One region of the Arthrobacter sp. YD2 genome, then DNA from elsewhere that is predicted to be linked to it. Evidence: predicted binding sites of a transcription regulator. Region 1 holds the regulator's gene; the other holds the start of a gene.
The links. The regulator Rex, encoded in region 1, represses fermentation and respiration genes when NADH is low (regulators of the CRP and FNR family bind a similar motif). The targets are predictions, from matches to a motif close to CTTGTGAANNNNTTCACAAG.

Region 1 (4,207 bases):
ACGTCATTACCTCGTTCGACCTTCCGTCCTTGCTGACTCCCGAGGAGCAGCAGACCATCACGGACGGCGGAATGGATGGCCAGAGCGTCAATTCCTTCCTCGTCTCGTTTGGCATTGTGGTAGCCGTGATCGGCCTGGGCTTCTACATTCTGATCGGGCTGATGGTGCGGCGTGGAAAGAACTGGGCCCGCATCCTGGGAACCGTCTTTGCCGCCTTCTCCCTGATCAGCATCGTCACCACCGCCGGCACGTATTTCAGCTCCCCCCTGGGCTTCCTGGCGCTGCTCTCCAGCCTGTTGGGGATCGCCGGGATTGTGCTGCTCTATCTGCCCGCGTCAAGACCATACTTCCGTTCTGCACCGCCCTACCCGTACTGACGGTGCCGGTCGCCAAAACAACTCAAAAGGGCGATGGAGAGTTTTCACCTCCGCAGGCCCGGGAAGCAGCCCGGAGGGGTCACATGCCGGTTATGCCCGCGTAGCGTTATGTCCTCCCCCGGTGAGAGCCAAGTTCACCGGAGGGTGCCGTTCCGCTGTGAAGGATGACCATGGCCGCACTGCTTCCGAACCCTCAAGCACCCAACTCCCAGACGCCGGCAGAGGACGCCCGACTCCCCCACGCGCCGCAGCAGCACGATCCTCCCGCTCCTCCCGCGCGCGACCGGGAAGGTGTCCTGGCCGTGAGGCGCCCGCTCCACCTTCGGACACCGGTGGATGGGGACAAACGGCCTCCTGCCGCTCCGGAGCGGACTGAACCTGTACTGCCGGATTGGCCGGCCGGTGGACCACGCACTGCATTCCTCTGGTTTGGTGCAGGCCTGGGGGCCGCTTTCGCCTGGATCGGCGCGGGACTGCGCTCAGCCTTCGCCTGGTTCCGGACCGGGCTGCATGCGGCTTTTACCTGGGTTGGGGCCGGGCTGGGTAGTGCCTACGCGTGGTTCCGCGAGGGAGCGCGTGCTGCGTATCTGTGGGGTCGCGGTATGGTCCGCGCCGGGGGTGCCCGGGTCCAGGCCGGCGCACGCACCACCGCCAGCCACGTTCACGCCGGAGCCGTCCGCGTCCGGGACGGCGCCCACGCAGCCTCCGTCCGCACCTCCAACACCGCCCGTGCAGGAGCTGTCCGGGTCCAGGCCGGTGCACGCACCACCGCCAGCCACATTCACGCCGGAGCCGTCCGCGTCCGGGACGGCGCCCACGCAGCCTCCGTCCGCACCTCCAACACCGCCCGCGCCGGAGCCCTCCGGGTCCAGGCCGGCGCACGCACCACCGCAAACCACGTCCACGCCGGAGCCGTCCGCGTCCGGGACGGTGCCCATGCAGCCTCCGTCCGCACCTCCAACACCGCCCGCGCCGGAGCCCTCCGGGTCCAGGCCGGCGCACGCACCACCGCAAACCACGTCCACGCCGGAGCCGTCCGCGTCCGGGACGGCGCCCACACAGCTGCCGTCCGCACCTCCAACACCGCCCGTGCAGGAGCTGTCCGGGTCCAGACCGGTGCACGCACCACCGCCAGCCACGTTCACGCCGGAGCCGTCCGTGTCCGGGACGGCGCCCACGCAGCCTCCGTCCGCACCTCCAACACCGCCCGCGCCGGAGCCGCTAAAGTCCGCACCGGCGCACGCACCACCGCCAACCACGTCCACGCCGGAGCTGTCCGCGTCCGTGCAGGTGCCCATGCAGCTGCCGTCCGCGCGTCCAACACTGCCCGCACCGGAGCCGCGCGGGTTCATGCCGGCGCCAGCGCGGCATCGACGCGGGTTGTTGCCGTGGCGCGCAGCCTGCAACGCAGGCTTCCGGCCCATACCGGCAACCCCGTTCCAGTCATAGTTGCCGCGTATGCCCTGATCGCCGGCGCGGGCATCATGAACCTGATGGCCACGCTGGCGGCCGTTGCACGGCTCCCGGGCAGTGACACCCTGCCGCCGTATCTAGGCCTGTTGGAGCGCTACGGCTTCAACGCATCCCTGTATAGCCGGATCCTTGCGGCCGTGGACGTCGCCTACGCAGTGGTGATTTTCGGGATTGCGATGCTGCTTGCCTCCTTGGTCCGGGACAAACGCCGGTGGGCGCGGGTGGCCTCCGCCGTGCTGGCCGCTGTCGCGCTTTTGTACTGCATCAACCTGGGCACGGGATGGCAGCTCGCCGCGGCGTGCCTCGCCGCGGCCGGGGCGGCGGCAACGTTCACAAAGGGAGCGGCACCTTGGTTCCGTCCGCGCACCCTGCAGACAGGCACCGTACGCGGCAGCAGCTAGCGTGCCAGGCGGGCGCGGGCATCCGATGCGATCTCGGATACCTGGGCCCGCTGCGCGTGATAGGCGAGGATCTGCAGCTCCGTGGCCATGTCCACTTTGCGGATCTGGACATTCTTGGGAGCCTGAAGCACCACGGGAGCAAAACTGAGGATGCTGGTAATTCCTGAAGCAACCAACCGGTCACAGAGCTCCTGCGCAACCTCGGCAGGCACCGAAAGAACCGCCATATTCGCCTCGGTCTTCTCGAGCTCCGCTTCCAACGCGGAAACGGGCCGGATCTTCAGTCCGCCGACCTCCTGGCCAATCATCGTCTGATCCGCGTCGAACAGGGCCACCACCTCGAAACCCCGTGTGCCAAACCCGGGGTACCCGGCCAGGGCGCGGCCAAGGTTGCCGGCACCGACAATGGCCACCCGCCAGTTCAGGGTTAGCCCCAGAGCAGCGGATATCTGTCCGCTCAGGTAGGAGACGTCATATCCAACTCCTCTGGTTCCGTAGGAGCCCAGATAGGACAGATCCTTACGCAGCATCGGGGAATTCACGCCAGCTGCTTCGGCGAGTTCCTCCGAGGAAACCCGCTCAATGCCGTCGGTCAGCATCACGGACAGGGCCCGCAGGTAGATGGTGAGGCGGGCCAGGGAAGCCGGCGGAATATGCCTCTTTGACCCTGCCGTGCCGGCCGCTGGCCTGCCAGTGCCGGCTGCTACGGGCTGCAACCCGGCGGCTTCGCCGGAACGGGCCTCGTCAGGATCCATCACGCCTCCAAAAGGCGCCGCAGCCGCATCTCGTCAATGGTCCAGAAATCACGTTGGATGCCGTCAATGAAGAGCACGGGAATCTCTTCGCCAAAGCGGGCGGCCAGTTCAGGCTCGTCATCCGCGCTGCGCTCCTGCCAGGCAACTCCCAGATCCTGCCCCACACGCTGAAGCACCACCCGGGCATCTTCGCACAGGTGGCAGCCCGGCCTGGTCAGGAGGACAACTTCCGGTGCTGCGGATTCACTCATGAATCCAAAATAGCCCCAAAGTCCCGTTTTTCCGCGCTCGGGCCGCGTTTTGCGTAGACTCGGATTATGCCCCGATCCACTGCTGTCCGAGCCAACGGAACCACTGGCGCGGCAGGCAGACCGGGTGAGGCCGCCTTCTTCGACGTCGACAACACGCTCATGCGCGGAGCAAGCCTTTTCCACGTCGGCCGCAAGATGTACCAGCGCAAAGTCTTTACCCTCCGCGAAGCCGCGGGCTTCGCCCGGAAACAACTGCGCTTCATCCTGCAGGGCGAGAACCTGAAGGACGTCCATTCCGTTCGGGACGCCGCGCTGGCCTTCGCTGTCGGCCTGTCCTCGGAAGATGTCCGGACGCTCGGCGAAGAGGTCTATGACGAGATGATTGTCTCGAAGATCTGGCCCGGCACCCGTGCCCTGACCGAACAGCATATGAAGTCCGGCCGGCCGGTCTGGCTGGTCACCGGCACACCCGTGGAGGTTGCCTCCGTCATCGCTTCCCGGCTGAACCTCACCGGCGCCCTGGGCACGGTCAGCGAGGTCACCGACGGGCTGTATACCGGCCGCCTTGTGGGCGAGTTCCTGCACGGCCCGGCGAAGGCAGCCGGTGTCCGGGCCCTGGCAGAGAAGGAAGGGCTGGATCTGCAGAACTGCTGGGCCTACAGCGACTCCTATAACGACGTGCCGCTGCTGAGCCTGGTGGGCCATCCCGTAGCCATCAATCCGGACGCCCGGCTCCGCCGCCACGCCCGGGACCGGAACTGGCCCATCTATGACTTCCGTTCCGGCCGCCGTGCCGCGACCCTGGGCCTGAAATCGGCCACAGTCGCCGGAGCGGCCTACGGCCTGTGGCGCGGCCTGGGCTGGGTCCGTTCGCGCTAACCGTTCGGGTCTGGGCCTGCTCCCGTCCCGCGCTTAGCGGTGGCATCTCCGTGAGTGGTCCACCGACGGCG
Region 2 (4,207 bases), on a different contig from region 1:
GGAACTACAGAGCGGGACCCTGCCCGGCCTTGCCCTGCCACAGGGCATCAAACGGCGCATTCGAGGAGACCCGGTTGCGGATACCTTCGGTCACGAAGGCCTTGGCGGTCTTTGCCGCTTCCAGCGGGGTGGCGCCCTTGCCCAGTTCGGCGGTAATGGCGGCAGCGAGGGTGCAGCCGGCGCCGCTGACAGCTACATCGCCCACCTTGGGCGCGCGCAGCACCTCCATGGTTTCACCGTCGTAGAACACGTCGACGGCGTCGTCGCCTTCCATCCGCACACCGCCCTTGGCCAGCACCACCGCGCCGCTGGCCTCGTGGATGCGCCGGGCCGCTTCCTTCAGGTCCTCAACGGTCTCGATGGAATCCATGCCGGAAAGGGACATGGATTCGAAGTGGTTGGGGGTCACGAAGGTTGCCAGCGGAAGGATCTGGGCCTTGAGTGCCTGGTCCGTGTCCAGGGCCGCGCCGGGTTCCTGGCCCTTGCAGATGAGAACCGGGTCCAGCACCAGGTTTTTCCAGTCCTGGGCCTGCAGTGCCTTGGCAACGACGTCGATGGTTGCCGGGGTGCCGAGCATGCCGATTTTGACGGTATCCAGGTCATAAGCCGTAGTAATGGCCTCGAGCTGGTTCGCGATGACCTGCGGATCCACCGGCACGAAGCGGTGGTTCCAGGAGTCCTTCGGGTCGAAGGACACAATGCAGGTCAGGGCCGTGATCCCGTAAACGCCCAGTTCCTGGAACGTCTTCAGATCGGCCTGGGCACCGGCACCGCCGGTGGCCTCGGAACCGGCAATGGTCAGCGTGACGGCCGGAGCTGTGGCCGCGGAAGAGTGTGTGTTTGCAGACATGGGTCCATCTTCCACCCAAAACGGGAGAAGCTGCCACCCGTCCGCTATGCGCTGACGGCACGCCGCCGGCGCGTGCCGTGACGGCACACCTGCCGCTGCCGCCGTCGTTCGGTTACGGATCCCGGCGGATGCCGCGCAGCAGCGAGACCACGTCCTCCACGATGTTCCGGACCACGGGAAGCCGGGACAGGATAACGAGTTTGGCGATCAGCGGGGCAAGGTTCGCAGCCAGCCGGTGGGAGCGCCGCTGCCCGGGGGAATGGTCATAGACCCAGAACAGGCTGATGCCCATGTGGACAAGCCAGAGGAGTTCAGGCAGGTCATCGCGGATGGCCAGCGGCGGCTGCGGCCGGGCGCTGGTAACCGCCTGGCGGAAAAGGGCAATGGACTTCCCGCGTCCGACGGCGGCGTCGGCCTGGCGGTTCGGTGCCATGGCATCGCGCAGGAAGTGTGCGCCGAAGGCGTGGTAAGGCTCAAGGGTGGTCAGCCAGGTGCCCAGGATGACCGCGAGGTTCTCGCCGAGGTTCTGTCCCTCGCGGATCAGCGGCAGGGCCAGGGACCGGTGCTCATCCTGCAGTGAGCGGTACAGCTCGTGGATGAGGTCATCCTTGGAGCGGAAATAGTAGTAGGCGTTGCCCACGGAGACGCCCGCCTCCAGTGCGATGGTGCGCATGGTGGTTTTTTCGTAGCCCTGGCGAGTGAACAGGTGCAGCGCGGTGTCTATGAGGAGCCGGCGCGTCTGTTCGCTCTTGACGGTGACGGCCAATGATGCTCCCTTATGCAGTATTTCCAGCGTTCAGTAGACCACAGTTTTGAACACGTTCAAAAAGCGGTACCGGATGGGGAAATATACGCCGGAGCGGACGGGCGGCCGGACATGGCAGAATGGATGCGGCCCTGCGGGGCTGCCCGGGGCAGCGGGCACAGTGCTAATACAGCCGGCGGACGCCAGGCGAACCACTACCGAAACGGAAATGCCATGACTGCACAGCCACGGGCAGCTGCAAAAACCCCTGCAATCTACGCCTCCCGCGGGAGCTCCCAGTATGACCTGATCCTCACGCTGATGTGCGTGGTGATTGTCATTTCCAACATCGGCGCCAGCAAGGGCGTGCACTTTGACCTGCCGGGCGGTTTGGAGATTGTCACCGACGGCGGGTTCTTCCTGTTCCCGCTGGCGTACATCCTCGGCGACGTGGTGTCCGAGGTGTACGGCTTTAAGGCTGCCCGCCGTGCGATCTTCACCGGATTCGGCATGGCGCTGCTCGCCGTCGTCAGTTTCGCGATCATCATTGCGCTGCCCGGTTTCGATGATGCCTACGGGCAGGAAAAGCAGGCCGCGCTGGAGGTGGCGCTGGGCCCGGTCTGGCAGATAGTGCTGGCCAGCCTGCTCGGGTTCCTTGCGGGCCAGCTGCTGAACTCGCTGGTGCTGGTGCGGATGAAGGAACGGTTCCGGGAAAAAGCCCTGGCCGGACGGCTGATGGCCTCCACCGGTGTGGGGGAGTTCGCGGACACCCTGATTTTCTGCGCCGTGGCGGCACCGGTGATCGGGATTACCGACGCCGCCGGGTTCCTGAACTACGTGATCTTCGGATTCCTTTACAAAACCCTGGTCGAGTTCCTGTTTGTGCCCGTCACCGCCGCCGTCATCAAGGTCATCAAGCGGCGTGAACCAACGTACGCCGCACCTGAGCTGGAGTCCGCGGCCGGGCGTTAGGCTCCGAATACGCTCTCCCGGGGCCTGCCCTGCCGGGGAGAAATCCGTCCCGTGATGTGCAAGGGTAGGGGAACGCACGCGTTTACCTTCACCGATACGGCGGGAGCAAAAGCATGAGCAACGGCATGAACACTGAAGAACCGGTTTCCAACCCCGGCGCCAAGGCAGCAGATGAAAACCTGGCAGGCACCCGGGATGAATTCAACGACGAGGTCACGAAGGCACTGATCGAGGAATCCCGCGAGGATTCCAGCCCCGGCGATACCGAGCGTGATTCCCAATCCGCCCTCGAAGAGGACGAAGACACCCTGGCAAAGCCGGACAATTCATAACCGCCGGATACCCCGGCTTTTTCGAATAATCCACAGGAGGACACAGTGCCCCAGGACAAAGATTTCGAACACAATGAGACCAAGGCTGAGGAACAGCTGCAGATAGTTGATCCGCCGGTTCCCGGACAGGACGAGGACGCAGAAAGCGGCCAGCAGCAGGCAGGCCACGCGGACGGTTCCCCGACGGGCGGCGCGGAGGATCCAGGCGCTGAACAGCAGAACCCGACGGGTGAGCCGGACCAGGACAACGAGCCGCTGCCCCGGGCCTGGAACTAGCCTGCCGGGTAAACCCCGGCGCCAGGTGCTGCAGCGGCAGGGAACCTACGTGCCGCTGTAGTACTTGCCCAGGACCTCGGCCTTGAAGTCGAAGAACGTCCCGTCCTCAATGGACAGCCGGGCATCGTCCACCAGCTTCACGGTGAAGCGCTCATTGTGGATGGAGATCAGCGTGTGGGAGACCATCTCGTTGGCCTTGAACAGGTGCTGGATGTACGCCCGGGTGTAGTGGGTGCAGGTGTAGCAGTCGCAGCCGTCCACCAGCGGACCGAAGTCCTTCTTGTACTTCGCGTTGGAGAGGTTCTTGCGCCCGTACGGGGTGTAGAACGCAGAGTTGCGGGCCACCCGGGTGGGGGAGACGCAGTCAAAGGTATCGGCGCCGTTCTCGATGGCGGTGAAGATGTCATCCGGTTCGGAAATGCCCAGCAGGTGGCGGGGCTTGTTCTCCGGCAGCTCCTCGGTGCACCAGCGGACAATCGTGCCGAGGTTTTCCTTCTCGAAGGCACCGCCCAGGCCGAAGCCGTCAAAGTCCATGGCACCCAGATCGCGGGCAGCCTTGCGCCGCAGATCCTCATACTGGGCGCCCTGCAGGACCCCGAACAGGGCCTGGTAGGGCTTGCCAACGCGTTCCTCGGTGAGCCGAGCGTGTTCGGCCAGGCACCGCAGCGCCCACAGCCGGGTCCGCTCCAGGGACATTTCCTGGTAGCCGCGCGAATTCATCAGCGTGGTCAGCTCATCAAAGGCGAACATGATGTCCGCACCGATTTTGTGCTGCACCTGCATCGAAATCTCGGGGCTGAACCGGTGCTTATCCCCGTTCAGGTGCGACTTGAACCAGACGCCGTCGTCGTCAATATGCGCGAGCCGTTCCTTGCCGGGCGCGACGTCGTCGTCCGCGCCGGTGGCATGCGTGGTGCCGTCGGCGTTCATATTGATGACCTTCTTGAACCCTGCGCCCAGGCTCATGACCTGGAAACCGCCCGAATCGGTGAATGTGGGTCCGGACCAGTTCATGAACTTCCCCAGGCCGCC

Region 2: QWJ37_RS15380 (queuosine precursor transporter) is a predicted target of Rex. The motif match lies at 1,660-1,679, and genes of this name have one in related genera.

What each region holds. Positions count from the first base shown of each region.
Region 1 covers NZ_JAUHHB010000001.1:733,467-737,673, reverse strand. The annotation lists gene QWJ37_RS03630 (hypothetical protein) at 1-377, shown strand, start outside; gene QWJ37_RS03625 (hypothetical protein) at 980-2,251, shown strand; gene QWJ37_RS03620 (redox-sensing transcriptional repressor Rex) at 2,248-3,006, opposite strand; gene QWJ37_RS03615 (glutaredoxin family protein) at 3,006-3,257, opposite strand; gene QWJ37_RS03610 (HAD-IB family hydrolase) at 3,324-4,136, shown strand.
Region 2 covers NZ_JAUHHB010000004.1:130,030-134,236, forward strand. The annotation lists gene thiD (bifunctional hydroxymethylpyrimidine kinase/phosphomethylpyrimidine kinase) at 5-850, opposite strand; gene QWJ37_RS15375 (TetR family transcriptional regulator) at 963-1,616, opposite strand; gene QWJ37_RS15380 (queuosine precursor transporter) at 1,830-2,567, shown strand; gene QWJ37_RS15385 (hypothetical protein) at 2,681-2,899, shown strand; gene QWJ37_RS15390 (hypothetical protein) at 2,945-3,175, shown strand; gene tgt (tRNA guanosine(34) transglycosylase Tgt) at 3,221-4,207, opposite strand, start outside.